Regions from separate parts of the Ensifer meliloti genome, predicted to be linked through region 2. Evidence: predicted binding sites of a transcription regulator. Region 2 holds the regulator's gene; the other holds the start of a gene.

Region 1 (14,823 bases), on a different replicon from region 2:
TCACCCGGCGGGGTGAAAGCTCTTGAACAACGGTGCGAGATCCGGCTCCCAAGCTGTTTCGATCGGGTCTCGAGTCGTCGGAGGATGCGACGTTCAGTCGATGAACTCGGCGACCACCCCTGGCTTGACCATCGCCGCAAGTTCCTCCGCGTCCCAGTTCGTCAGGCGAACGCACCCGTGTGACTGAGCTTTATCGATCAAGGACGGTTCGGGCGTGCCATGGATTCCATAGGTGGGCTCCGTCAGATCGATCCAGACGGTTCCCACCGGGTTATTGGGGCCTTTGGGAAGCGTCAGGGCCTTGTCGTTGTCGCCCTGCTTGAAGTTGACGTCGGGGTCGTATTCGTAAGGGGGCATTCGCGCGACCCCCTTGACCTTGTGGGTGCCCGTGGGGGAGGGGGACCCTTCGCTGCCGATGGAGGCGGGATACGCAGCGAGCGGCGAACCATCTTCGGCGAATGCCAGAACTTGCCCGGCTCGCTTGCGCACTTCTATCCTTTTGACCTCGCCTTCCTTTGCGACGCCGGGCGTTGCAACCCAAACTGTCTCACCGACGGCAAACGACGAACCTGGATTCAGCGCCTTCAACAGGTCGAGGTCCATGTGAAACCGCTCGGACAATCTCTCCTCGACGCTCGTATAACCCAGGTGATCCATCTTGGCCTGCTTGGAATAGTCGTCGGGAATCTCGTCGACGAGATCCTTGGCGTCCTCTTCCGTGATGGCATAGGACTGGATGACAGGCTGGTCCTGCGGAAGCCGGCTGACGACCTCAGGGTCCAGCTTTCCATCGACAGGAAGACGCTGCATTGCCTCGTATCCCGCAACGGCCTTGGTGACATTCTCGCCGTAGTAGCCGTCGATCACCCCGGGAGAGGATCCCGCGCGATCCAGAAGAATCTGGAGGTGGACGATGGCCGGATCCGGGTGAGGCGGTTCCTTCGGTGGCCGTTCCGGCGCGATCGAGGCAATCGGAGCATTGTTGATCGCTTCCGGCTGAAGGTCTTCAGCACTGGCGGTGGAATGGAGGCCCAATGACAGGGCGGCTGCGACAAGGATGATGTTCTTCATGAACATCAAATGGACAGCCCGCCCGACTTGTTCCGCCCACTGATTTCCTTGCCTTGGCAGTGGATGCGGCGTGCATCTTGCACGCCGCACGGAGAAAGGCCGTCAGAGCGCCGCTTTGATCTTCTCGGCGGCTTCAGGCGAGACCCACTTCGACCACATGTCCTCGTTCTCTTCGAGGAAGCGCTTCGCACCTTCTTCACCACTGGCCTGATTGTCGGTCATCCAGGCCATGAGTTGGCTGACGGTCTCGTTGCTCCAGGAGCGCTTGGTCAGATAGTCCATGACCTCGGGGCCGACCCGCTCGGAGAAGGGCTTGGCAACCAGCGTCACGATCGTGTCGACCGGCCATGCATTCGGCTTGGGGTCGGGGCAATCCGCTACGGTGTTGCAGCGTTTCCATTCGGCCGCGTCATGGGGCACGCCGGGGTCCAGCTTGACCATCTTGTATTTACCGAGGAGGGCGGTAGGAGACCAGTAATAGGTAAGAAGACCCTCCTTGCGTTCATAGGCCTTGGCGATGGCGCCGTCCAGGCCGGCCGCAGAGCCGGTGTCGACCAGGGTGAAGCCGGCCTTCTCGCCGTCGAAGGCGCTAAAAAGCTGCGTCGTCACCACCGTGCCGCCCCAGCCCTGTGGCCCGTTCAGGATCGCGCCCTTGCTGGGGTCCTCGGAGGCAGGAAAGAGCTCGGGGTGCTTCAGCGCGTCGCCGATCGTCTTGATGTCCGGGTGTGCGTCGGCGAGGTATTGCGGGATCCACCACCCCTGTACGCCGCCGTCCGGCAGCGGGGAGCCGACTGTGATGATACGACCGTCGTCCTGGCCTTTCTTGACGACATCGGGCAGGAGGTCGATCCATGCTTCCGGCGCGATATCGGGTTGGCCCTTCTCGGCCATGGAGGTGATCGTCGGCACGGTGTCGCCGATCGTGATCTCGGCACTGCAGCCGTAGCCTTCATTGAGAATGAACTTGTCGAGGTTGGAGAGGACCTCCGCACTCTGCCAGTTCATGCTGGCAATGGTGACGGTCCCGCACTCGGCGGCACTCGACGTCGATGCTCCTGCGATGAGACCAAGCATCAGACATGTCGACGCAAGCAGCTTTTTCATTGCACTGTTCCCTCTTCTTTTTGCGGCGTCTTATCGGAAGAGCAGGGTGCCGCGTATACCCGCTCCTGCCTCGCTCGTTCCTTATCCTCCTTTGTCGCTATCCGGAGTAGCCATGCCGGGCGAAGAAGCGGTCAAGCTCTCTCTGCTCCGGGACTTGTCCGGTGAAGATCTCCACATATTCCGGGATGCGCTTCATCCGCACGGATACGTCTTCCTTCGTCTGCATCGAGATATAGCCGATCTGCACGAGATAGATCGTGCGCGCACGTACATCGGCCCGCGCCTCGTCATGCCCGAACCGCAGGAACATGCGCGTGAGCGCGTCGAGTCGCTGCTGATCGGCGCTCTGGACTTCCGCAAGAATTTCAGGCGACTGCAGGGCCCAGCTTCGCACCGCGAACTCGAACTGCGAATCGAACAGGCTGCCATCAAGCCAGCAGTCGAAAACGTTGAGCATCGCTTCGGCAATCGTCTCGGCATAGGCCTCGGATTGTCTTACCAGATTGCCGGTATTCTTTTCGCGCCAGCGCGAGACGAGCCTGTCGAGCAGTTCCTCGCGGTCCTTGAAAAACCAGTAGAAGCTCGTCCGCGACAGATTGAGCTTCTTCGCAAGCGGCTGGATCTTCACCGCATCGATGCCGGCGTCGAGCAGGGATTCGTAGGCCGCTCCAAGCCAGACATCCGGGGAACCGCGCCAGCCGCTGTCGCTCGTGATCTGCTCCATCGTTACTGTTTAACAGATCGAACGATACCCCGCAAGAAAAATGTACATCAGTGTCTCCGGTCCTGACTGCAATGCCTGATTTGTTGACACCCATGTACATTTTCACTTAGGCTGCCGACACGACCAAGCCGGAGCCCCGCAGATGCCGAACGACCCCCTCCTTCAACCGTACCAGCTGAAGCACCTGACGCTGCGTAACCGCATCATCGTGACGGCACACGAGCCGGCCTATCCGGAGGACGGCATGCCGAAGGAGCGCTATCGCGCCTATACGGTGGAGCGCGCGCGGGGCGGCGTGGCGATGACGATGACCGCCGGTTCGGCGGCCGTCTCGAAGGACAGCCCGCCGGTCTTCAACAATCTGCTCGCCTACAGAGACGAGATCGTGCCGTGGATCAGGGAGATGACCGACGCCGTGCACGAGGAGGGGGCGGCGATCATGATCCAGCTCACCCATCTCGGCCGGCGCACGCGGTGGGACAAGGGAGACTGGCTTCCGGTCGTCGCTCCCTCGCATCACCGCGAAGCGGCGCATCGCGCCTTCCCCAAGAAGATCGAAGACTGGGATATCGACAGGATCATCAAGGATTTTGCCGATGCGGCGGAGCGCATGAAGGCCGGCGGAATGGATGGCGTCGAACTCGAGGCCTACGGTCACCTCATCGACCAGTTCGCCTCGCCATTGACGAACGAACTCGATGGTCCCTACGGCGGCTCGCTCGACAACCGTATGCGCTTCTGTTTCGACGTCCTGAAGGCGATCCGGGCACGTGTCGGAGACGAGTTCATCCTGGGCGTGCGATACACGGCCGATGAATGCCTTCCCGGGGGGACCGACAAGGCGGAAGGCCTTGAGATCTCGAAACGCCTCAAGGAAAGCGGACTTATCGACTATCTGAACATCATTCGCGGCCATATCGATACCGACCCCGGACTGACGGATGTGATCCCTATTCAGGGCATGGCCAATTCGCCGCATCTCGACTTCGCCGGCGAGATACGCGCAGCGACGAACTTCCCGACCTTCCATGCGGCGAAAATCCCTGACGTCGCGACCGCGCGCCACGCGATTGCGTCCGGCAAGGTCGACATGGTCGGGATGACCCGCGCCCACATGACCGATCCGCACATCGTCCGCAAAATCATCGAAAAGCGGGAGGACGACATTCGCCCCTGCGTCGGTGCGAACTACTGTCTCGACCGTATCTACCAGGGAGGCGCCGCCTATTGCATTCACAATGCTGCGACCGGACGCGAGCTGACGATGCCGCACAGCATCGCGAAGGCGCACTGTCGCAGGAAAGTGGTCGTCGTCGGGACCGGACCGGCTGGTCTCGAGGCGGCACGCGTGGCGGGGGAGCGTGGCCACGAGGTAGTTGTCTTCGAGGCGGCGAGCGATCCGGGCGGCCAGGTCCGCCTGACTGCGCAGAGCCCGCGCCGGCGGGAAATGATCAGCATCATAGACTGGCGCATGAGCCAGTGCGAAAAACTCGGCGTCACCTTCCATTTCAACACATGGGCGGAAGCGGAGGCCATTCAGGCGGAAAATCCTGACGTCGTCATCATCGCCACCGGCGGGCTTCCGCATACGGAGGTGCTGTCGAGGGGCAACGAGCTCGTCGTGTCCGCCTGGGACATCATTTCCGGCGACGCAAAGCCGGGCACCAATGTCCTGATCTTCGATGACGCCGGCGACCACGCCGCTCTGCAGGCCGCCGAATTTCTCGCCACTGCCGGCGCCAGGGTCGAGATCATGACGCCCGACCGCTCCTTCGCGCCGGAGGTCATGGCGATGAACCTCGTGCCTTACATGCGTTCCCTGCAGAAGCTCGATGTGACCTTTACCGTCACCTACCGTTTGGAAGCGGTAGAGAAGAGCGGCAATCAACTGGTCGCCCATGTCGGCAGCGACTACGGGGGTATCTCCAAACAGCGGACTTTCGACCAGGTGGTCGTCAATCATGGGACCATCCCGCTCGATGAACTCTATTTCGAGCTGAAGCCCTTCTCCAGCAATCTGGGCGAGATCGCGCACGACGAAATGATCGCCGGGGAACCGCAATCGGTCGTCCGCAACGCCGAGGGCAAGTTCCAGCTCTTCCGTATCGGCGATGCGGTCGCGGCGCGCAACACCCACGCCGCGATCTACGACGCTCTACGCCTTCTCAAGGATATCTGACGCCAGGCAGGTCCCCAGACCTTTTCACGCCTAGAAGGACCTATCAATGTCACCTCGCAGCGATGCCCTTCAGTTGTTCATCGACAGTGCCTTTGAAGCGTTCAATCATTTCGCGCAGGCTCCGCAATCGTGCCGCTCGATCCTGCAGATTTCTTCTGCGCTCGAGGTGCCGGGCGTGGAAAGGCGGGGCCACGGAAGCCGCCTGCCGGTGTGTTCCCACCTTGAGACGGCGCTCTCCATCGAAACGGAACACGAGCCGCTGCGACGTCTGATCGATCGGTTCAGGGCAGTCGAGCCCTTTCTCGCATGGCGCCGGCGCACCGGTTGCGACGGTTCCGAGAGCGCGAATTTCCTCGAGGGCCATGCGAACGCGATGATCGTCGGACCTAGCGGTCTCGAAGAGCGCAGCGATGTCTGGCTCGGAGTTACATTGATGGCGCCGCATGTGCGTTATCCGGACCATGAGCACGCGCCTGAGGAGGTCTATCTCGTTCTGTCGAAGGGAGAATTCCGGCAGGGGGAGGGAGAATGGTTTTCACCGGGCCTCGGCGGCTCGTTCTACAACGAGCCGGGCATCAGGCACGCAATGCGATCGGTCGACACGCCGCTACTGGCATTTTGGGCATTACTGGCGGAGCCGTCTTAGGGCCTGTTGAGATTCGGGATACCCGCCGCGACTGTTTGATTTCCTCCTCCCTGTGCTCGTCATAGGGATCCAGCCAGACCGAGTCCTTGGTTTGAAAGAACTCTCCCCGCGCCGCAGACGCGGCGCTGCTGGATCTCTGTGACAAGCACAGAAACGAGGGCGAGGAGAAGCGCCATCATCCAGCTCCCAGCAGCCGTCATAGACTCCAGATCAAACTCAACAGGCCTTAGAGCGGGAAGACGCAAGCGTCCTTTAACGCCGGAACTCAGTGAATGTTGAATTCGCCATCCACCTGCCGCCACTCGTTCGGACCGATCAGCCGTTTGTGGGTGAATCGCACGGAGTGGAGCGGCCCGTCGAGATTGGTCTGCCAGAAATCGAGGAAATTTCGCATCTGGGGAAATTCCGGTGCGAGGTCGTAATCCTGCCAGACATAGGTCTGCAGGACGGATTCGAAATCGGGAATGCGGTAGAGGATATGCGCGGTTGTGAGACCGTAACCGTTGAGCTGGCGCTCGAGATCCGATGAAAATCGCATGCTTCATCTCCGTTACATATCATTCGCCGGCTCCCGGCTGATCTTGCGGGGGCGCCCCGGCATGACCTTAACGTCACAGCGAAATTCGGGTTCCTTTCCAGTCTGTTAGCAGCCGCCTCGAAGCGCTGCTAATTTTTTTGCCGGGGCCTCTTGAAATCCATTTTTAGCCCAACCAGATCATCCCGCGCGAAGTGCTCGAACGAGGCTTCGCACCCGTCCGGATTGGTCATCCGGTCCGGGATGGGGAACAAGATCATCAATGTTTGTCCATGGAGGAAAACATGGCGTTTCGACCGCTTCATGATCGTATTCTCGTCCGCCGCGTCGAGTCCGAAGAGAAGACCAAAGGCGGCATCATCATCCCCGACACTGCCAAGGAGAAGCCCCAGGAAGGCGAAGTCCTCGCTGTAGGTCCCGGCGCGCGCAGCGAACAGGGTCAGATCCAGCCGCTCGACGTCAAGGTGGGCGACCGCATCCTGTTCGGCAAGTGGTCCGGCACCGAGATCAAGATCGACGGCGAAGATCTCCTGATCATGAAGGAAAGCGATGTCATGGGAATCATCGAGGCCCAGGCCGCCGAGAAGATAGCCGCCTGATAACGCGAAGATACAGTCAACAAGCTGCCTATCAAGGAGTGAAGAAATGGCTGCGAAGGAAGTCAAATTCCAGACCGACGCACGCGAGCGCATGCTGCGTGGTGTCGACGTGCTGGCCAATGCCGTAAAGGTAACCCTCGGTCCGAAGGGCCGTAACGTCGTTATCGACAAGTCGTTCGGTGCGCCGCGGATCACCAAGGACGGCGTCTCCGTCGCCAAGGAAATCGAACTCGAGGACAAGTTCGAGAATATGGGCGCGCAGATGCTGCGCGAAGTCGCATCCAGGACCAACGACCTTGCCGGGGACGGAACGACGACCGCTACGGTGCTCGCACAGGCAATCGTCCGGGAAGGTGCCAAGGCCGTCGCCTCGGGCATGAACCCGATGGACTTGAAGCGCGGCATCGATCTCGCAGTCGATGCGGTCGTGAAGGAATTGAAGAACAACGCCAGGAAGATCTCCAAGAATTCCGAGATCGCTCAGGTCGGTACCATTTCCGCCAATGGCGACACCGAGATCGGACGCTATCTCGCCGAAGCCATGGAGAAGGTCGGCAATGAAGGGGTGATCACGGTCGAGGAGGCCAAGACGGCCGAGACGGAACTCGAGGTCGTCGAGGGTATGCAGTTCGACCGCGGCTATCTCTCTCCCTATTTCATCACCAATCAGGACAAGATGCGCGTGGAACTGGAGGATCCCTATATCCTCATCCACGAAAAGAAGCTTTCGAACCTGCAGGCCATGCTGCCGGTGCTCGAAGCGGTCGTCCAGTCCGGCAAGCCGCTCCTCATCATCGCCGAGGATGTGGAAGGCGAGGCGCTCGCCACCCTCGTCGTCAACAAGTTGCGCGGCGGCCTCAAGGTTGCTGCCGTCAAGGCGCCCGGCTTCGGCGACCGTCGCAAGGCCATGCTGGAAGACGTCGCCATCCTGACCGGCGGCACCGTCGTTTCGGAAGACCTCGGCATCAAGCTTGAAAGCGTCACGCTCGACATGCTGGGCCGCGCCAAGAAAGTCTCGATCGAGAAGGAGAACACCACCATCATCGACGGTGCGGGTTCGAAAGCCGAGATCGAGGGCCGTACCGCGCAGATCCGCGCCCAGATCGAGGAGACGACCTCTGACTATGATCGCGAGAAGCTGCAGGAACGCCTTGCCAAGCTCGCCGGCGGCGTCGCAGTCATCCGCGTAGGTGGCTCTACCGAAGTCGAGGTGAAGGAAAAGAAGGACCGCGTCGACGACGCGTTGCACGCGACGCGGGCGGCAGTCGAGGAAGGGATACTGCCCGGCGGCGGTGTCGCGTTGCTGCGGGCGGTCAAGGCTCTCGACGGCCTTAAGACCGCCAACAACGATCAGCGCGTCGGGGTCGATCTCGTGCGCCGCGCTATCGAAGCTCCCGTCCGCCAGATTGCGGAAAACGCCGGAGCCGAGGGCTCGATCATCGTCGGCAAGCTGCGCGAGAAGACGGAGTTCTCTTATGGCTGGAATGCCCAGACCAACGAATATGGCGATCTCTATGCCATGGGCGTCATCGACCCGGCCAAGGTCGTCCGCACCGCGCTTCAGGACGCAGCGTCGGTTGCCGGTCTTCTCGTCACGACCGAAGCCATGATCGCCGAAAAGCCCAAGAAGGAAGCCGCACCGGCGCTTCCGGCCGGCGGCGGCATGGACTTTTAAGCGATCGACCGGGCCCGTCCTTGCCATCGGGGGGCGGGCCTCCCTTCCGAGGGCATGTTCCTTAAAGCCTCGCTAGTCCTGGTTCCGGAACGCCGCCTCTCCGGCGTCCGACACTTCGACCCACTTCTTGTCCGGCTCGGCGTCTTTGACGTAGCTGTCGTGCCAGTTCCACCATTTGTAGGTCGGGGTCTGCGGATAGCCTTCGGGCGAATCCTCCCAGACTTCCTGCCGGCCGAGCGGCGTGATGTCGAGGTAATTCCACGTGCTACCCATCTGCTCGTCGCCGCGATTGTTGATAAAATAGGTACGGAAAACGCGGTCGCCGTCGCGATAGAACACGTTCGTGCCGTGCCACTCGTCCACCCCGAAATCGGCGTCGAAGCTGTCCGTCACGGTAAACCACGGGATCTGCCATCCCATGCGCGCTTTCAGCCGGGCGATGTCCGCCTGGGGTGCCCGCGAGACGAAGACGAGGGTTGTGTCACGGGCGTTCAGGTGGGCGAGGTGCGCAACCTGATCGGCCACCATGGAGCAGCCTCTGCAGGCGTGGTCGGGCCAGCCGAAAACGCCCGGTTCGAAAAAGGCGCGGTAGGCGATCAGCTGACGCTGACCGTCGAACAGGTCGACGAGGCTGACCCTGCCCGCGGGGCCTTCGAACGCATATTCCTTCTCTACAGCCATCCACGGCATCCGCCGGCGCTCGGCGGCCAGCGCGTCGCGCGCCCGGGTCAGGGCCTTTTCCTTGACGAGCAGCTGTTCGCGCGCAGCCTCCCAGGCCTGCGGCGGGACGACGGGTGGCGTGTGCATTGGTTTCGTCATGGCTCGGCACCTCCAGTTTGTGCGCTTCGGCAATCTGTACGCATTGGCGCCTCCTCGGGGCGCGATCCCGATCGCGCCATGGCCTGGCTGTCGGGCTTGAAGTAGTTTGGCACCGGAACGCCGATGATGGGAGTAACAAGTGTGGCGCCATTTCATTGGAGCTGCTGGTGGCCCGCGCGGCATTCCGACATATCGCGTGAGGTCGCCTTGGACATGTCGATCGAGCGGACTGACCTAGATTACGTTGGTACATTGGAGGAACGTGGCCGCGAATGATCGTATTCCTGGACTTCGAAGCGTCCTCTCTGAACAAGAAAAGCTTCCCCATAGAGGTCGCCTGGGTCTTCCAGGACGGCCGCTCGCGTTCCTATCTGATACGGCCGGCTCCGGATTGGACCGACTGGTCCGCCGAAGCCGAGGAAGTCCATGGCATATCGAGGGGTATGCTTCGCGCGGAGGGGCTCCCTGTCGCGTTCGTCGCCGAAGAAATGATCCGTGAGCTGGCCGGACACCGGCTTTATGCCAGCGCACCATCCTGGGACGGCAAATGGCTGAGCGTGCTGCTGAGAGCTGCCGGGCTGCCAAGGCATGCTCTACGGCTGAAAAGGTCCGACGAGGCCTTCCTCGATGCGGCACGGCGCAAGATGGGCGACAGATTTTCGGATCAGGAGATATCGGACCTGGTCCTCGGCGTCATCGGCGCAACCGGGCGGCCGCCCGTCCATCGAGCGCTTCCTGATGCGTGCCTCGAGCTGGATCGATTGAGAATGGTCACCAAGGCGGCGGCGGAGCGTGCCGGATCGTTGTAGCCCGTGCTCGCGTCCCCCAGTCTACGGCGCCGCGGCTTTACATTTCTTTACATTCGCCCAGAACGGTCGAAACGTTGCCCGGTTAGCTTTCCTCCATCGCAGCAGGTGCTGCGGAGCAAAGGAGACTGGCAATGGAAAACGAAGACAATGACCTGTCGGGCCGGGGCGCCGGCAAAGCCGTTTCGAAAGGATGGGGACGGCACGCCGCGATCGGCGGCCTCGCAGCCGTCGCGGCTGTCAGCGCGGTCGGATTTGCCGCCGCGCGTAGCGACGATTTCGGCTTCGGCATGGGCCGTTTCGGCATGGGCGGCCATGTGATGCACGCGCATATGGGAGGTGGCGGCGTTATGGAACACCGGATCGGCACCATGCTCGACGAGCTCGATGCGACACCCGAACAGGAAGACAAGCTTTGGGACATCATCGACAATGCCCGCGCCGAGATCAGACCGACTTTCCGGGACTTCCGCGAGACGCGCGAAGAGGTTATCGAACTCCTGGGCGCGCCGGGCATCGACCGGGCCGCCGCCGAGAAACTTCGCAGCGAGCGCATTGCAGCCATTGACGAGGCGTCGCGCAAGATGACGACCGCGCTGCTCGACGCGGCCGAAGTGCTGACGCCGGAGCAGCGCGTCAAGCTCGTCAAGCATTTGAAGGAGCGCGGGGGCCACGGCCGGTGGTAAATATGAGTCGGGCGGAAGTTTGAGCGGAGCACAGGGATGGCGGAACGGGTCTTGATTGTTGACGACGACACGCGCCTGTCCGCCATGCTGTCCGACTATCTCTCCGGAAACGGCTACACCGTCGATACCGCGGCGACCGCCACGGTGGGCATCGCCGAACTCGGGCGCCGCAACCCTGACGTCGTCATCCTCGACGTCATGCTGCCTGATATCGACGGCTTCGAAACCTGCCGACGCATGCGCGCGGTATCGGACGTCCCCATCTTGATGCTCACGGCCAAAGGCGAGGAGACGGATCGCATCGTCGGGCTGGAGCTCGGGGCCGACGACTATCTGCCCAAGCCCTTCAATCCGCGCGAGCTTCTGGCGCGGCTGAAGGCGATCCTGCGCCGCCGAAACGGGAGCGCCGCGGTTACGCGGACCCTTCGCTTCGGACGGCTCGAGATCGATCCCGGTTCCCGCTCCGTCAGGATCGACGGCCGCGAGTGTACGCTGACCAGCTACCAGTTCGATGTGCTTGTGGCGCTCGCCGAAAATCCCGGCCGCACGCTCTCGCGCGAACAGTTGATGGATGCAGTCAAGGGCGAGGAGCTGGATGCTTTCGACCGCTCGATCGACGTCCACATTTCGCGCATCAGGGCGGCCATCGAGAGCGATCCCAAGCATCCGAGGCGCATCATTACCGTGCGCGGCGCCGGCTATGTCTTCGCCCGCTATCAGGACGATACGAGATAGAGCGATGCGCAGCCGGCTGTTCCTGAAAATCTACCTGACACTGCTCGCGAGCCTTGCCGCGGTTGCCGTCGCCAGCGCCGCATTCGTATGGCTCGGGCAGGGCGAGGAGGAATCCGGCTGGCAAAGCCAGCGCGCCCGGTTCGTCGCCGCGCTCATTCCGCCGGACATGGACAACCGGACCGTCGAGGCGACCATCGAGCGGTTTTCACGCGCCTTCGATGCCGACATTGCCGTATACGACCCGCGCGGCAGGCTGATCGCAAGCGGCGGCAGCCCGATTCCGCGCGACATTCTCGACCAGCCTTGGCGCCACGGCCCGGGCAATTTTCACACCATGGTGACCGAACTGCCCGACGGCCGTACCGTGGCTGCGCGCATGGAGCGGCCCTTGCGTCCGTCCGGCCGCAATCCGCTCGCCTACCTGGCTTTGATCGCCGGTGTCATCGGGCTGGCCGCCTATCCGGTGGTCCGTCACCTGACCCGCCGGCTGGAGCGGCTGCGCGTGGGCGTGGATGCCTGGGGAAAGGGCGATTTCGTGGTTCGCGTGCCGGAGGACGGCAGCGACGAGGTGGCGGCGGTGGCCAAGAGCTTCAACAGGGCCGCCGACCAGGTCGAGCGGCTGATCAAGTCGCACCGGGCCTTGCTCGCCAATGCCAGCCATGAATTGCGCTCGCCGCTTGCGCGCCTGCGCATGGCGATCGACCTCTACGAGCAGGCGCCGAACGACGATCGCAAGCAGGAAATCATCCGCAACCTTTCCGAACTGGACACGCTGATCGAGGAGATCCTGCTGGCAAGCAGGCTGGACCACGTCGAGAAGCTCGATGCGCTGGAGTCCGTCGACCTTCTGGCTCTCGTATCGGAAGAGGGCGCGCGCAACGATGTAGAGGTTTCCGGAATGCCTGCGATCGTCGCAGGCGATGCTCGCCTGCTTCGCAGGCTCGTGCGCAACCTCCTGCAGAACGCGCTGCACCACGGCGGTCCACCTGTCACAGCCGCTGTCGCGCAGGCGGACGGTGCTGCGATCCTTAGGGTCCGCGATCACGGACCCGGCATAGCGGATAGCGAGAGGCACCGCGTTTTCGAGCCATTCTATCGCCCGTCGGGACGCAGCGAGGCCGCGGGCGGCTGGGGTTTGGGACTGGCGCTGGTGCGCCAGATTGCCGAACGTCACGGCGGCGCCGTCAGCTACGAATCTCCGCCGGACGGCGGTGCCTGCTTCGTCGTGACGCTGCCGGTGCAAAGCAAGCCTGTGAGGGATCGGTAAGGCACCGGGGTCACGATCCGTCCAAAATCCGGAGAGAGGGGCAGGACACTCTTACTTTGAACGATCACGGCACCTCGACGCGGCAGTTGGACTGCGGCAAAGTGGTGATGTACGCTTATGTGCAAAGTGGTGTCACGCTGAGCCGTTATCCGACCTCGTGCAAGTACACGCTACCGCCCACACGAGCCGTCACTTCACCAAACTATATATTTTGCAAATATTCGAGCAGTGCTAGCGTCCGCGAAGCTTGGGTTAGCTGCAGATTGAGAAGAGGGGACAGCCATGGGCGGGAAAGCGCTTGCGGATACGACGGCCCACATTCGTCGTTTGCAGCGGGGCTTATCGCCACCCCTTGTTCCAGAGGTGTTTTCGGATGATACGCGACTGGTCGGCCGGTGGTGGAACAAACCGTTCGAGTATGATTTGCCGCCGCTGGAGGATCATGTGCTTTCTGCGAAATACTCCGGGCAGGGCATGGCCTCGGTGAAGATCGGCGGTCAGACGATTTCCGCTCCCGCGGCGATGGGGACGATCACGTTGGCACCAAGAGGCCACGGTGGCTTTTGGCGTGCCGACGGCCATGTCGAGGTCTCGAACATTTTCCTGGGCCACAAGCGCCTTCTAGCCAGCGCGGATCAGGTGGGAAATGGCCGGGAGCCCGAGCTGCTTGACCGCGTCAACTTCAATGATCCCAAACTGTTCACCATCATGGCTTTGATCAATGACGAGATAAATTCGGGAGACGCGATCTCCCACTTGTACATCGATCAGCTCCTCGACCTTGTCTGTCTTCAGCTCCTCAGGGCTCATTCCGCAACTTCAATGCCTATCTCGCCTGGACCGCAGCGTGGTCTTTCGGGTTGGCAGGTCAAGCGTGTCACGGGCTATATGCGCGAGAATATGGCGGAGGATATCCGGATTCAGGAACTGGCGGACCTGGTAAACTTGAGCCGGTTCCACTTTTGTACGGCCTTCCGTATGGCCACCGGACAGACGCCATACGGATGGTTGACCCGTCAGCGCATCGCCTACGCCAAGACGCTGCTGAGAGATATGAAGCTGCGCGTCAACGATATCGCTCTGGCCGTGGGCTATGAAACACAATCCGCTTTTGCCGCTAGCTTTCGGAAAGCGGTGGGGATCACACCGACCGAGTTTCGCCGTCGGCTCTGACATCTTGCACCGGTCTCATCGGCGGAATGCTTCAGCAATGCCTGTGTTTGCGGCAGCTTGTTTGACGGCTGATGGCTGACTCTCGCCGCAGTTCTTGATCGTCACAGCAACATCCGAACAATTCCGAAAGACCGGAACAGTGAACTCGCGGCGCACGTCCTATTCTCTCTCGCCATTACTGAGCCGAAGGGGACCTTTCATGACTGACGAAACAGCAGAATTGCATCCGCCTGGTCTTACCATGTCACGCCGAGAAGCGCTTCAGGCAACCGCCGGGGCCGTGGCATTTGCCGCGCTGCCGCTCCCGGCCGAGGCAGCAGCGGATTCAACCGCAACGCCCGCGCCTCCCACGCACACGCTGCCGTTGGAAGTGACCGTGAATGGTCGAGTCCATCAGCTGGTTGTCGATCCCCGCTTGTCTGTTCTGGATATGCTGAGGGAGAGGCTCTCTCTGACCGGCACCAAAAAGGGGTGCAACCAGGGTGCGTGCGGGGCCTGCACGGTGCTGATAGACGGCCAGCGCGTCAATGCGTGCCTGGCGCTTGCCGTCATGTATGACGGCGCGAAGATCACGACCATCGAGGGCGTCGCAGAAGGAGAGGCGCTGCATCCGCTGCAGGTGGCCTTCATCGAGCATGACGCCTTTCAATGCGGCTATTGCACATCGGGACAGATCATGTCGGGGCTCGGCTGCATCAGCGAGGGTCATGCATCCTCGGCCGAGGAGATCAGTTACTGGATGAGCGGCAACATCTGTCGCTGCGGTGCCTATCCCGGGATCGTTGCGGCCGTCGCCCAGGCTGC
Region 2 (14,823 bases):
TTCGACGTCATCCTGCAGCGAGAACGACTCGGCTCGACCGGTGTGGGCAACGGCATCGCCATCCCGCACGGCAAGCTCAGCAATCTTCCGTCGATCGTCGGCATCTTTGCGCGGCTCGATGCGCCGGTCGATTTCGAGGCATTGGACGACCAGCCGGTCGACCTCGTCTTTCTGCTGCTTGCACCGGAAGGTGCCGGCGCCGACCACCTGAAGGCGCTCTCGCGCATCGCGCGCGTGCTGCGCGACCATGACATGGTGTCGCGTATCCGAGCGAGCGACTCGGCAAGCGCGATCTACACGCTGCTTAGCGACGACACGACCTCGCACGCTGCCTGAATATCTTCTGCCTGCCGCCTACCGGAGCCGGTTGGAAGAGCATGCGGCAATTCGAACAACGCCGAAGGGCCGCGCACCTTGCAGAGTGCGCGGCCCTTCGCAAATCGCATTCATGCGCCGTCAGATCACGATGTTTCTAGGTCGGGTCGACCTACTGCATGTTTCCTTTAATCGTATCCGATTAAAGGACAAAAACATGCAGCAGATCAAAGTGTTACAGCGACCTTTGCGCGTCTGATAAGACGCGCGGCGCTGTAAAAACATGAACGTGATCGATTCCAAGAAGTTGAGACGCGGGATGCGGGCGGAAAACCGCACACACCTTTCCTCATCCCGCTCTAAGCAGCAGGCGTCTCGCTTTCAGAGGTGGCTGCTTTCGGGCCGCCCTTGGCAACGCCGACCATCGCCGGGCGCAGGACGCGCTCGCCGATCGTGTATCCCGCCTGGACCACCTGGACGACCGTGTTGTTCGGAACCTCGGTGTTCGGGACCTCGAACATGGCCTGGTGGAAATTCGGATCGAACTTCTGGCCGGTGGGGTCCAACTGCTTCACGCCGTGACGCTCGAGCGCCGCAAGCATCGACCGCTCGGTCATTTCCACGCCCTCGATGAGTGCTTTCAGGCCGGCATCGCCCGCCTCCCTGGCGTCGGCCGGAATCGCATCCAGCGCGCGGCGCAGGTTATCGGAGACCGCCAGCATGTCGCGCGCGAAGCCCGCGACGGAATAGGACTTCGCGTCCTTGACATCACGTTCGGTGCGCCGGCGCAGATTGTCCATCTCCGCAGCAAGGCGAAGATATTTGTCGCGCAGTTCCGCACTCTCGGCCCTGGCAAGCTCAAGCGGATCCGGCGCGGTCGTGGAAGCATCCGCCTCCGGCTTTTCCGCGGCTTGCGGCTCAGCGGCTGTTTCGAATTCTTCAGGCGCCGCGGCCTCGGGTCCGTTCTTGTTCGTTTCGTCGGTCATGACGTTCTCCGAATTTCTGTCTTTTGCTGTGTTCGGCATCATCAAACCAGCGGAAGTCGCTTTGCTTGAACGTACTGTTGCCTGGATTTGAAGCCCGATATCGATGTTTGGGCCCAAAAAATCAAGGGTCGATTGCTTCATCGATCAAAAGGATTCGCTCAGCGCGACAGCCGCGACATGAGCTGGGCGGTGTAATCGACCATGGGAACGATGCGGGAATAGTTGAGCCGGGTCGGCCCGATTACACCGACCGCGCCGACGATGCGGTCGTCGCTGTCGCGGTAGGGAGCGACGATCAGCGAGGAACCGGAAAGCGAAAACAGCTTGTTTTCGGAACCGATGAAGATGCGCACGCCCGGGCCGCTCTCGGCGAGGTTGAGGATCTCGATCAGGCTGTCCTTCTTTTCGAGGTCATCGAAGAGCATACGCAGCCGCTCGATGTCGTCCGTCCCTTCCAATCCTTCGAGCAGATTGGCGCGGCCCCTGACGATCAGCCGCGCCGGCTGGCCGTCGCCCTCGCTTCCGGACCAGATCGCCAGCCCACGCTCGACCAGGTCCTGCGAGAGCGCGTCGAGCTCGCCGCGCACCGTCTCCTTGACCTTTTCCAGTTGCGTCCGCAATTCGGGAATCGTCTGACCGGCAAGGTGAGCGTTGACGAAGTTCGCCGCTTCGGTGAGCTGGGCGCTGGTGATCCCGGCGGGCAGCTCGATGATGCGGTTCTCCACCTGATCGTGCTCGCCGACGAGCACCGCCAGCGCCTTGGTCGGCGCCAGCCGGATAAACTCGACATGCTTGAGGACGGGATCGCTCTTGGTGGTGATTACGAGACCTGCGCCGCGCGACATGCCGGACAGCATCTGGCTCGCCTCGGTAAGAAGGTTTTCGACCGACCTGTCCCGATTTCCCGGGTGAACCTGCCTTTCGATCGAGGCGCGTTCCTCCGGCGAGAGATTGCCCACCTGCATGAAGGCGTCCACGAAGAAGCGCAGGCCCAGCTGCGTCGGAAGCCGGCCGGCGCTGACATGGGGGGAATAGATCAGGCCCAGATCCTCGAGATCGCTCATCACGTTGCGAACCGAGGCCGGCGACAGCGACACCGGCAACAGCCGCGAGAGATTGCGCGAGCCCAGCGGCTCCCCGCTTTCCAGATAGCTCTCGACAATGCGGCGGAAGATCTCGCCGGAGCGCTCGTCCAGCGCCGATGCGATCCCCTTCGTTCCAGGGTTGCGCAGTACCATGTCACTCCGTGATCAGTATTCTGTGTCCGGAAAGAATATAGTGATCCGCGCGGGGAATGGCAAAAGGGAAAAATCACTGCGAAGCTTCGACATCAAGCGGTTCCCTTTGCCTACGCCATGATCTAGAAGGCTCACGAAAGCGCCGCGCGTCTTCAGACGCGCAAAGGCCGCTGGAGCACTTTGAATTCTGCATGTTCTTGTCCTTGAACCGAACAGGACCCAAGGAAGCATGCAGTCGGGATCGACAGGAGTTGACGATGCGGCCATCCGGTAGAAAAACCGACCAAATGCGCAAGGTCTCGTTCGAGCGCAGTTTCTCCAAGCATGCGGAAGGATCCTGCCTGGTACGCTTCGGCGACACGCATGTTCTGTGCACCGCGAGCCTGGAGGAAAAAGTTCCGGCTTGGCTGCGCAACGGCGGCAAAGGCTGGATCACCGCGGAATATGGCATGCTGCCGCGGGCGACCGGCGAGCGCATGAGGCGCGAGGCGGCGACCGGCAAGCAGAGCGGCCGCACGCAGGAGATCCAGAGGCTGATCGGGCGGTCGCTCAGAGCCGTCGTCGATCTTCCGGCGCTCGGCGAACGTCAGATCTCGATCGACTGCGACGTGATTCAGGCCGACGGCGGCACGCGCACCGCGTCGATCACCGGCGCCTGGATCGCCCTCCACGACTGTTTGAAGTGGATGGAAGCGCGCAACATGGTCAAGCTGGAGAAGGTCTTGAAAGATCATGTGGCCGCCATTTCCTGCGGCATCTTCGCCAATCAGCCGGTTATCGACCTCGATTATCTGGAAGACTCGGCTGCGGAGACGGATGCCAATTTCGTGATGACGGGCAGCGGCGGCCTGGTCGAGATCCAGGGAACGGCGGAAGGCAAGCCCTTCAGCGAAGAAGAATTCGCAAGCCTGATGCTGCTCGCCAAGAACGGCATTGCCGAACTCGTCGAAATGCAGAAGCAGGCGATAGCAGGCTAGATCACGATGTTTTTAGGTCGGGTCGACCTAAAACATGAACGTGATCGGAACCAAGAAGTTGAGAAGCGGGATGCGGGCGGAAAAGCGCGCGCACTTTTCCTAATCCCGCTCTAGACCGCTCTCTGCTTCACTGAAGCAGTGAGATGATCTAACGCTTCGACAATACGCACTTCCGGACGGAACACCGTCACGGCTTTACCGGAAGTGCTCTGGATCACTTGAGAGGAACAGGTCCGGTGCCGACATTCGAAGGCATTCTGGAGACCGCGCTTTACGCGGACGATCTCGACCAGGCGGAGGCCTTCTACGGAACGGTCCTCGGCCTTGAAAGGATCACGCGCGCCGGCAGCCGCCATGTCTTCTTCCGCTGCGGCGAAGGCGTGCTCCTGATCTTCAATCCGGCGGAGACGGTGAAGCCGCCTGCACCGGGCGCACTTCCCGTGCCTCCGCACGGGACGAAGGGCAACGGGCACATGTGCTTCCGGGTCGCCGCCGAGGCGCTCGACGGCTGGAAGGCGAAACTGGAGGCAGCCGGGGTCGAGATCGAGGCGGATATCCGCTGGCCGAACGGCGCCCGCTCCTTCTATTTCCGCGATCCGGCCGGCAACAGCCTGGAATGCGCGGAAGCGGGCCTCTGGGCCAAGGATTGATTTCGGTAATACCTGAACGGAACGGAATAGATGCGCAGACTGATCGACAAGACGCTCGTCGTCGCGAGCCATAATGCCGGCAAGATCCGTGAGATCCGCGATCTCATCGGGCCGCTCGGCTTCGAAGCGAAATCGGCAGCCGATCTCAATTTCGTCGAGCCGGATGAGACCGGCACGACCTTCGAGGAGAACGCGACCATCAAGGCGCTCGCCTCGGCCAAGGCCTCGGGACTGCCGGCGCTCTCGGACGATTCCGGTCTTGCCGTCGACGCGCTCGGCGGCGCCCCCGGCGTCTACACGGCCAACTGGGCCGAACGTGAGGACGGCAGCCGCGACTTCCGGATGGCCATGGAGAAGGTCGAAGAGGCGCTCCGCGCCAAGGGTGCGGCGAAGCCCGAAAGCCGTACCGCACGCTTCGTGTCCGTTCTCTGCCTTGCCTGGCCGGACGGGCATGTCGAGCTCTTTCGCGGCGAGGTCGAGGGTTATGTCGTCTGGCCGCCGCGCGGAACCAGTGGCTTCGGCTACGATCCGGTCTTCCAACCGAAGGGCTACGACACCACATTCGGCGAAATGAGTGCGGAGGAGAAGCATGGCTGGAAGCCGGGCGATTCCGAGGCCCTGTCGCACCGCGCCCGCGCATTCAAGCTGTTCGCCGAAACCTGTCTCGGCGCCTGAGTAGGAAGACAATGCAGATAGCCCCGCTTTCAGCGATCGGTGACGGCATGGACCCCGGTTTCGGGGTCTATGTGCACTGGCCCTTCTGCGCGGCGAAATGCCCCTATTGCGACTTCAATAGCCATGTGCGCCATCAGCCGGTGGATCAGCCTCGCTTCGTCGCCGCATTCCTGAAGGAAATGGCCGCGGTGCGCGCGCTTTCCGGTCCGAGAACCGTCACCAGCATTTTCATGGGCGGGGGTACCCCGTCGCTGATGGACCCTCGGACGGTGGAGGCGATCCTCGACGGCATTGCCCGGCATTGGCACGTGCCTGATGGCATCGAGATCACCATGGAGGCGAACCCGTCCAGCGTCGAGGCAACGCGCTTCCGCGGCTATCGGGCGGCCGGCGTCAACCGCGTCTCGCTCGGCGTACAGGCTCTCAACGACCGTGACCTCAAATTTCTCGGGCGGCTGCACGATGTCGAGAATGCGCTGAAGGCGATACGGCTCGCGCGCGAGATCTTTCCGCGCATGTCCTTCGACCTTATCTATGCGCGGCCGAACCAGACGGTCGAGGAATGGGAGCGGGAGCTGAAGGAGGCGGTTTCCTACGCCGTCGATCATCTGTCGCTCTACCAGCTTACCATCGAGGAAGGGACGCCCTTCTACGGCCTGCACAAGGCAGGGAAACTCGTCGTTCCGGATGGCGAGCAGTCGGCGGTTCTCTACGAGGCCACGCAGGAGATCACCGCTGATATCGGCATGCCGGCCTATGAGGTCTCCAATCATGCCCGGCCGGGGGCCGAGAGCCGGCACAACCTCACCTATTGGCGCTACGGCGACTATGCGGGCATCGGCCCCGGCGCCCACGGGCGGCTGGCGATCGGATCAGGCAAGATCGCGACCGCAACCGAGCGCAACCCGGAGGCATGGCTGCAACGCGTCGAAGAGTGCGGCGAAGGCCTGGTCGAGCGGGAACTGCTCGATTTCGAGGCGCAGGCCGATGAGCTTTTGCTGATGGGGTTGAGGCTGCGCGAAGGCGTCGATCTCGCCCGCTGGCAGACCCTCTCGGGCCGCGATCCGGATCCGGCCCGGGAAGAATTCCTGATCGAGCATGGTTTCATCGAACGGATCGGCAATTCGCGGCTGCGCTGCACGCCCGCCGGAATGCTGATCCTCGACGCCGTGGTGGCCGACCTCGCCTGCTGATCGCGGGCCGAGCGGCTCAGCCGCCTTCCTTCACCGGTGCGACGATCCCCCAGGTAACTCCAAAGGGATCCCGGAGCTGGCCGTAATGGTCGCCCCAGAATGCGATCTCCAGCTGCATCGTCACCTCTGCGCCGGCCTCCACCGCCCGATTCCACCAGAAATCAGCGTCATCGACGACGAGGTGCAGCACGAAGCCCTCCGGCGGCTTCCAGGGATGGCCGAATTCCGGGAAAGGATCGTTCAGCATCAATGCGCCGCCATTGATCGTCAGGTGGCAGTGGATGAGGCGCTTTCCATCCTGGGCATGTTTGCGGTCCTCCTCCTTGGCGCCGAAAGCGCGGACATAGAAGGCCGCCGCCGCATCTGCATCCTCCACGTTGAGATAGGCGATGACGCCGGGCATGGGCGGGCGCGACGGCGCTTGCCAGTCGACCTCGGACCGGGGATCGAGATCGATCGCCGCCTTGAAGCTTCCGTCCATGTAGAAGGGGACGGATTCGTGCTGATGGGCGATTTTCCATCCCCTGTCGGTGCGTGTCAGGCCCAAGGTCAGGCGATACCAGAGCGCCGCCTTCTGGCCATCGTGCTTCTCGCCGGAAAGATGCGTCAGCGCAGTGGCGAAGGCGACGTCGCCGCTCACCGAAACGTCGAGCTCCTCGAGGGTGAAGCCGAGCGGCCCTTTCCACGTGGAAAACCACTGCTCAAGGCCGCCGGCATCTGCGTCGGAAGCCTTGAGGGGGGGCGCCAGCGAAAAGACGAGGCAATCTTCCGTGCCGTGGGCGAGGACGCGGGCGGCATCCTTCCGGCGCAGCGCCTCCGCCCAGTCCCCGATTACCTCCTCGATCTCCGCAACGGCCGCACTCCTGCTCTCGGTAATGGTCATGACCCGGTCCTCCTCTCAGAGTTTCGCAACGAGTGTCGCAAGCTGATCGGCGCATTGGCCCCAGCCCTCGTGGAAGCCCATCTTCTCATGGGCATCGCGGTCCTCGACGCTCCAATGGAGCGCGCGGGCCGTATAGCGGGTCTTGCCGCCCTCGTTCTCGAAGGTCATGACCGCCGTCATGAACGGCTTCTCGGACGGCTTCCAGGCTTCCGTAAAGGCATCGGTGACGACGATCTTCTCGTTCGGCACGACTTCCAGATAGATGCCCTGATTAGGATAGAGTTCGCCCTCGGGCGAACGCATGACAAAGCGGTTGGTGCCGCCCGCCCTGACGTCGAGCTCCGCTTCCGTGATCGTCCACGGCAGAGGAGCGAACCACTGCTTCAGAAGCTCGGCTTCCGTGAAGGCCCGGTAGACCTTCTCGCGCGGGGCATCGATCAGCCGTGTCAGAACCAGTTCGCGTTCGCCGCCGGTGTCGGTCGCTGCAGTCATTTTCGAAATCCTCCATGTTGGTTCATTCCAAGGACGAAGGAGGATGCCGCCTGCCGACAGGGGCCAGAAAAAATTTATCGCTTTTCTTCTTCCGCGACCGTCGCCGGCTCGGCCGCGAGGTGATCGAGCTGCATGCGGATATAGGCCGCTTCGGACGCGTTGGTGGCCAGTGCGATCGCCCGGTCGAAGGCGGTGCGCGCCTCGCATGCCCGGCCGAGCTGCTTCAAAAGGCCGCCGCGCAGGCCGTGATAATAGAAATAGCCGGAAAGCCTCTCCCCAAGGGGCTCCACCATCGCCAGTGCGGCCTCCGGTCCCTCGCGTTTCGAGACCGCGACCGCGCGATTGAGCGTGACGACCGGCGAGGGCTGCAGGCGCTCGAGCGCCTGGTAGAGGAGGTCGATCTCCTCCCAATCCGTCTGCTCCGGACGTTCGGCGCGGGCATGCAGGGCCGCGATTGCTGCCTGTATCTGGTAGGGACCGGGGCGGCGATGGCGCATTGCTTTGTCGATCATCGCCAGCGCCTCGGTGATCATCGGCCGGCTCCAGAGCCGCCGATCCTGATCTTCGAGCAGGACGACGGCACCATTGGCATCGAAGCGCGCGCGGGCGCGCGAATGCTGGAGCAGCAGAAGCGCCGTCAGCCCCATGATTTCCGGCTCGGCGGGAAACAGCCGCAGCAGCAGCCGCGACAGGCGGATCGCCTCGTCGCAAAGATCGGCGGAGACGCCCTCGGGGCCGTTCATCGCCGAATAGCCCTCGTTGAAGACAAGGTAGATCATCGTCGCGACCGCTGCGAGCCGCTCGGCGCGATCGACGGCATCGGGTGTCTCGAACGGGATGCCGGCGGCTGCGACGCGGGCCTTGGCGCGGGTGATGCGCTGCTCCATCGCCGCTTCGCTGACGAGAAAGGCACGGGCGATCTGCCTGACGGAGAGCCCCGATACGATGCGCAGTGCAAGCGCGATCTGCTGGGTTGCCGGAAGCGCCGGGTTGCTGCAGACGAAGAGCAGCCGCAGGATGTCGTCGCGGTAATGCGCCCCGTCGAGGCGATCGGCGAGTTCACTCTCCCGGTCGTCGAGATCGGAGAGCAGTTCCTCCGGCGGCAGTGCCGTCTCGCGCGACTGCCGCCGCACCTTGTCGATGCCGCTGTTGCGGCCGACGAAGATGAGCCAGGCGGCGGGATCGCGCGGCGGACCGGTACGGGGCCAGTTTTTCAGCGCCCGGATACAGGCCTCCTGGAACGCCTCCTCCGCCAGATCGAGATTGCGAAAGTAACGCAGCAGCGCACCCATTGCCTGCGGCCGCGCGGAAATAAGAGCAAGATCGATCCAGCCTGTGTCGGTCATGAGGGCAGCTCACCGGGTTTATAAAGCGCGAGCGGCCGGACCTCGTAGGAGCCCGTGCTCGGATTGGCGTTACTCAGATCGCGCGCGAAGTCGAGCGCCTCATCCAGCGAGGCGCAATCGATCAGATAGAAGCCGAGCAACTGTTCCTTGGTCTCGGCGAAGGGGCCGTCCATGACGATCGTCTCGCCGGCGCTGTGGCGCAGCGTCGCCGCCGCCGTCGTCGGCACCAGGCGCGCGACGGGCCCCAGCTTGCCCGCTTCGACATATTTGCGTTGGACGGCGCTCAGATCACGCATGACCCTCTCGTCCTCCTCCTTGCTCCAGGCACTGGTGACGCTTTCATCGTTGTAGCAAAGCACGGCGTAAAGCATTGAAAATCTCCGCTCTGGTCTGAAGACGAATGGCGCTATTGATAGCCGACAAGCGGGGCGAAAAAAACGCTCAACAAAAAAGCCCGGCGGACCGGGCTTTCGTAACGTCGGGCTTTCCTGCCTCTATTCGTTGATCAGTCGCTTCAAAAGCTCGATCTCGTGGCTGAGCTTGGTGTCGGCAGAAATCAGTTCCTCGATCTTGCGCACCGCATGGAGCACGGTCGTGTGGTCGCGCCCGCCGAAGCGGCGGCCGATCTCGGGGAAGGAGCGCGGGGTCAGTGTCTTCGACAGATACATGGCGATCTGGCGCGGCTTGACGATGACGCGGGTGCGGCGGTTGGAGACCAGCTCCTGACGCGAGACATTGTAATGCTTGGCGACGACGCGCTGGATATCTTCGATGCGGACGCGGCGCGGTTCCCCGGCATTGACGAGATGGCCGAGCAGTTCGTCGACCCGCTCGATCGAAAGCTGCGGCTCGAAGGAGCGGCGGAAGAGAAGCTGATTGAAGGCGCCCTCGAGTTCGCGGCCGCTGGCTGTCACGTTGCGGGCGACATGGCTCAGTATCTCGAGCGGAATCTCGAGCGAGGCATCGTCCTGGCGCGCCGCTTCGAGACGACGCTTCAGCATTTCCAGGCGCATCTCGTAGTCCGGCCCTTCCATCTCGATCGCCACGCCGCCTTGCAGGCGCGAGCGAACGCGGCTGTCGAGCGATTCCAGCTCCCAGGGTGCACGGTCTGCGGCGACGACCACCTGCTTGGCGGAGTCGAGCAGCATGTTCAACAGATGGCAGAACTCGTGCTGGATCGACTTGCCCTGCAGGAACTGCATGTCGTCGATAATGAGAAGGTCGATGTTGCGAAGTGATTCCTTCAGCGACAGCGCGTCATTGTCGCGGATCGCCGTTGCGAAACGCCACATGAAATATTCGGCCGTCAGATAGACGACGCGTGGCGCGCGCGCACTCTGGAGGGCCGCGAGAGCGATCGCCTGCAGAAGATGCGTCTTCCCGAGACCAACGCTCGAATGGATGAAAAGCGGATTGAAGCGCACGGCGCCGGCGCCGGCCTCGGCAATCGTACGCGCTGCCGCGAGCGCGACCCGGTTCGACGAGCCCTCTACGAAACTATCGAAACCGTAGCGCTGATCGAGCGGCGAGCCGAAAAGCGGCGCCTGGACGGGTCTCGCCGGAGCTGCCGCAACCGCAGCGGCGGCAATTGCCACGGTGGGGGCCGCCGAACGGCGGGAGGGAGGGACGACCGCCGCTTCGGCAGCCGCGGCAACGCTCTCTTCAGGAGCCGTCGGGCGATGACCGCGGGTCGCGGTGCGCACGAGGATCTCCACCTTCAGTATCTCGCTGTCCTCCTGCTGGACGAGCGTGGTGATCAGATCGAGATAGCGATTATTGATCCAGGACTTCAGAAAAGTCGTCGGGACCGAGAGGCGCACGACGCTTTTCGACACTGAATGGAGCTTGAGGCGTCCAAACCAACTTGCGAAGACATCCGGACCGACCTGGGCTTTCAAGCGCGCACTTACCCGCTCAAACAGTGCGTCATGCCGCATGTCGTGTTTTTCCCCCGCCGCCTGAGACTGATTGCTTCCGGCCTGAAAACCTCCAGGTGCCGTCGCCAAATTCATCCGCATCTTGCCGCCTTCCAATTTCATTATTCCGATGCCGTCATTTCTGGCGGCCTCATCTTTTATGCCCGCCCGCCACGGCCGCTCAAAAGCCATGCCGCGTCAGCCGGACGCTCTGATACGCACCGAACCGGGCTCCTCATATCCCGTCACGGCACGCTGCGCTCATTCGCTTGCCTTCGCCTCAAGCAAATGTCCCCTCGCACTTCGCCTTACCGATTCTGCACGGCTCTTTTCAAGCCGACCGGAACCGTTTTTCCTCGTTGCCGGCTGACCGCACCCTCGTACGTAGCGGACAGCCCGAGCCTCCTTCTTCCTACTCCAACGCATTCACAAGGCTAAGCCCTGTCGGCAACCACAAGACGAAACGTCCTCGCTCCGGTGCGAAGGCTCGCCCGGTTTTATCGTCTCGATTTGTTTGATTGATCGACGTGGAATTAACCCCGCCACAGGCGACGGAAAGCCCAAAGTCACCCCGATTGGAATGACCCTTAAACTTCCTCGTACAGATGTAATCTGTGTCCCCTGTGGAAGGCATTTAGGCAGGATCGTCCGGCAAGATCAATCGCGTTTTTTACCCGCCCGTAAGCGTCGACAGTTGACTCTCGTGCCGGGTTTTGCATCCCGCTCCCCGAGTCCGGCGAGAATCCCTGTTGAATCAAGGGTTTTGTTTTTTGCGTTCTTGCTTAGCTGGCGAAAAAGAAAAAAAATAAAAAATGGCTTGACTCACTTCGGACTCAATCCGCCCGCCCCGCCAGACCACATTTTTGCCGCAACCTCTCATAAGCCACTGAAAAGCTTATAATTTTTTTGTCACGGGATTGACACGAGCGTGGCAAGGTCAATCGCGCAGGCCGTTGGCGGCGGCACGAATCGGAAAAGCCCGGCGAAAACGCCGGGCACTTCATCAACAGCTTTTTTCTTAGCCGGGTTAGGCCGAAAGGCTCTTCACGCGCTGCGCCAGGCGCGAGACCTTACGCGAAGCCGTGTTGGAATGCATTACGCCCTTCGTGGCGGCGCGCATCAGCTCCGGCTGTGCCGCCTTCAGGGCGGCGGCTGCGAGTGCCTGATCGCCGGAAGCGATCGCCTCTTCGACCTTGCGGACGAAGCTGCGGATGCGCGAACGACGGGCCTTGTTCACTGCGGTACGGCGTGCGATCTTGCGGGTCGCCTTTTTCGCCGAAGTTGTATTGGCCATTGATGCCTCTCTTCGAAAACTGACATGGACTCCGCCTCGCCGTGCCGGGTCACTGCGACCTGTCATTCAAGCAATTCGGGAGTATTATCGGAAAGCCTCGAACGAGGGCGTTCCAAACTGAGGGCGGCGTATAAAGGGAAACCGCCCGCACGTCAACGCGCAATTTGAGAAAACCGAGTCCTGTCCATGGCTCATCTGTGTTTGAATTCGGCTTTGCGCTTGGCGACGAAGGCGGCCATGCCCTCTTTCTGGTCCTCCGCTGCGAAAAGCGACTGGAAGAGCCGCCGCTCGAAGCGCAGGCCCTCGGCGAGCGTCAGTTCCAGAGAGCGGCTGACGGCCTCCTTGGCCATCATCGCCGCCGGCAGCGAGAATGACGCGATCTTCTCCGCGGCGCCGAGCGCCTCCTCCAGGAGCCTGTCCGGAGCCACCACGCGCGAAACGAGCCCGGAGCGCTCCGCCTCCGCCGCGTCCATCATGCGGCCGGTGAGAATGAGGTCCATGGCCTTCGCCTTGCCGACTGCGCGGGTCAGGCGCTGCGATCCACCCATGCCGGGAATGACGCCAAGCGTAATCTCCGGCTGGCCGAACTTCGCCGTTTCGGAGGCGATGATGAAGTCGCACATCATGGCGAGCTCGCAGCCACCGCCGAGCGCGAAACCGGATACGGCGGCGATCATCGGTTTGCGGGCGTTCGCGACATGCTCCCAGCCGCCAAGGAAATCGGCGAGGTAACCGTCGACGAAATCGAGCCCCTGCATCTCCTTGATGTCGGCGCCGGCGGCAAAGGCCTTTTCGGAGCCGGCAAGGACGATGGCGCCGACGGCCCTGTCGGCGTCGAAGGCCTTCAGCGCGGCATCGAGCTCGCGCATCAGCACCGCATTCAGCGCATTGAGCGCCTGCGGCCGGTTGAGCGTGATCAGGCCCACGCGGCCCTGCGTTTCGACCAGCAGCGTCTCGTAACTCATTCCCGTCTCCTTCACGCGTTGTCGGAAGATTGAAGAGCGGAATGTGCCATGCCGCCCTATTTCTGGCAGTGCGGACAGTAAAAAGTCGAACGTCCCGCCTGTACTATGCGGGCGACCGTACCGTGGCAGCCGGGCGTGCGGCAAGCCTCGCCTTCCCTGTCATAGACGGAGAAGCTGTGCTGGAAATAGCCGAGACTGCCGTCCGCCTGAATGTGATCCTTGAGCGAGGAGCCGCCGGCGGCGATCGCATCGGCAATCACGGCGCGGATCCTTTCCGTCAGCGCAATCAGCGCCTGTTTCGGGCGGCCTCGCTTGTCGACGAGCGTGCCTGCCGACCTTTTCGGCGAGAGGCCCGAGCGCCACAGCGCCTCGCAAACATAGATATTCCCGAGCCCCGCGATCGTCCTCTGGTCGAGAAGAGCGGCTTTCAGCGGCTGGATCTTGCCGGCGAAACGGGCGGCGAGATAGGCGGCATCGAGGGCATTGCCGGTCGGCTCCTCGCCGAGGCCGCGGAGGAAGACGTGGTCGGCGAGCGCAGAGCGCCGTGCCAGATCCATGAAACCGAAGCGGCGCGGATCGTTATAGATCACCCGTGCCGGCCCGGAGCCGCCATCGAGATGGAAGACGACATGATCGTGCTTCTCGTCCTTGCCGCGCGGGTGGTGGAAAGCGCCGGGCGTGGCCGGATCCGCACCAGCCTCTATCGGGCCCTTCTCGATCCGGAACGACCCGGACATGCCGAGATGGGCGATGATGACGTCGCCGCCCTCGAGCTCGATCATCAGATATTTGGCGCGCCGCGAGAGGGCGATGATCCGGCGGCCCGCGACCGCGTTCGCGAAATTCTCGGGGAACGGAAAGCGCAAATCCGGCCGGCGCAACTCCGCCCGCACCAGAAGCGCACCCTCCATCGTCGGCGCCAGTCCGCGCTTGACCGTTTCCACCTCGGGCAATTCCGGCATCGGCCGTGTTCCTTCATCCTTTATTCATCGCACCCGCCCGCGTGAGCGGCACGCCATTCCCATGACGCCGCCGATAGCCTATATCCCGCTCCATGCGGCAGCCGGTCGCCTCTCGCTCAGATAGCGTGCACGGAGCGATTTCGCTATGGTGCCGGCAAAATTCGTTGAAGTGGAGTTTCGTATGGCGGATGAGCGCGTATCGGCGAGGGGCGGAATGGAGACCTCTTTCGGTTTCCGCGAAGTCGGCACGGGCGAGAAGCAGCCGCTCGTCAACGACGTCTTCCACAAGGTCGCCAAACGCTACGACATCATGAACGACGTGATGTCGGCCGGGCTGCACCGAGTCTGGAAGGATGCGATGATCGCGGCGCTCAACCCGCCGGGCCGCGAGGACTATCGGGTTCTCGACGTCGCCGGCGGCACCGGTGACATCGCCTTCCGCATCGTCGAGCGCTCCGGGCGCAAGGCCCATGCGACCGTGCTCGACATCAACGGCTCGATGCTCTCGGTCGGCGCCGAGCGCGCCCGCAAGAAGGGGATCGAAGCCAATCTCGACTTCGTCGAGGCCAATGCCGAAGACCTGCCCTTCGCGGCGAATTCCTTCGACGCCTACACGATCGCCTTCGGCATCCGCAACGTGCCGCGCATAGAGGTCGCGCTCAAGGAGGCCTACCGCGTGCTGAAGCGCGGCGGCCGGCTGCTCGTGCTCGAATTCTCCGAAGTGGAAATGCCGCTGCTCGACCGCTTTTACGATGCCTGGTCCTTCAATGCGATTCCGAAATTCGGAAAGCTCATCACCGGCGACGATGCGCCCTACCAGTATCTGGTGGAATCGATCCGCAAGTTTCCGAACCAGCGTGATTTCGCCGCCATGATCCGCGATGCCGGCTTCGCGCGCGTCTCCTTCACCAATTATACCGGCGGCATCGCA

The links. The regulator HrcA, encoded in region 2, represses chaperone genes, less so after heat shock. The targets are predictions, from matches to a motif close to GTTAGCACTCNCNNNNNGNGAGTGCTAAC.
Region 1: a site for HrcA is predicted at 6,367-6,395, ahead of groES (co-chaperone GroES). Genes of this name have one in related genera too.

Annotation. Positions count from the first base shown of each region.
Region 1 is NZ_CP120364.1:282,087-296,909, reverse strand. Features, by position in the region: gene PZL22_RS01255 (L,D-transpeptidase family protein) at 94-1,077, opposite strand; gene PZL22_RS01250 (ABC transporter substrate-binding protein) at 1,174-2,175, opposite strand; gene PZL22_RS01245 (TetR/AcrR family transcriptional regulator) at 2,273-2,899, opposite strand; gene PZL22_RS01240 (NADH:flavin oxidoreductase) at 3,042-5,078, shown strand; gene PZL22_RS01235 (dimethylsulfoniopropionate lyase) at 5,125-5,724, shown strand; gene PZL22_RS01230 (usg protein) at 5,990-6,262, opposite strand; gene groES (co-chaperone GroES) at 6,544-6,858, shown strand; gene groL (chaperonin GroEL) at 6,905-8,533, shown strand; gene PZL22_RS01215 (DUF899 domain-containing protein) at 8,606-9,352, opposite strand; gene PZL22_RS01210 (3'-5' exonuclease) at 9,625-10,161, shown strand; gene PZL22_RS01205 (Spy/CpxP family protein refolding chaperone) at 10,293-10,844, shown strand; gene PZL22_RS01200 (response regulator) at 10,881-11,579, shown strand; gene PZL22_RS01195 (sensor histidine kinase) at 11,584-12,846, shown strand; gene PZL22_RS01190 (helix-turn-helix domain-containing protein) at 13,129-14,019, shown strand; gene PZL22_RS01185 ((2Fe-2S)-binding protein) at 14,219-14,823, shown strand, end outside.
Region 2 is NZ_CP120365.1:2,697,358-2,712,180, reverse strand. Features, by position in the region: gene ptsN (PTS IIA-like nitrogen regulatory protein PtsN) at 1-336, shown strand, start outside; gene grpE (nucleotide exchange factor GrpE) at 675-1,301, opposite strand; gene hrcA (heat-inducible transcriptional repressor HrcA) at 1,460-2,539, opposite strand; gene rph (ribonuclease PH) at 2,797-3,516, shown strand; gene PZL22_RS19940 (VOC family protein) at 3,753-4,166, shown strand; gene rdgB (RdgB/HAM1 family non-canonical purine NTP pyrophosphatase) at 4,197-4,841, shown strand; gene hemW (radical SAM family heme chaperone HemW) at 4,853-6,034, shown strand; gene PZL22_RS19925 (nuclear transport factor 2 family protein) at 6,051-6,917, opposite strand; gene PZL22_RS19920 (SRPBCC family protein) at 6,933-7,409, opposite strand; gene PZL22_RS19915 (RNA polymerase sigma factor) at 7,484-8,755, opposite strand; gene PZL22_RS19910 (YciI family protein) at 8,752-9,126, opposite strand; gene dnaA (chromosomal replication initiator protein DnaA) at 9,250-10,863, opposite strand; gene rpsT (30S ribosomal protein S20) at 11,699-11,965, opposite strand; gene PZL22_RS19895 (enoyl-CoA hydratase) at 12,157-12,930, opposite strand; gene mutM (bifunctional DNA-formamidopyrimidine glycosylase/DNA-(apurinic or apyrimidinic site) lyase) at 12,987-13,892, opposite strand; gene ubiE (bifunctional demethylmenaquinone methyltransferase/2-methoxy-6-polyprenyl-1,4-benzoquinol methylase UbiE) at 14,074-14,823, shown strand, end outside.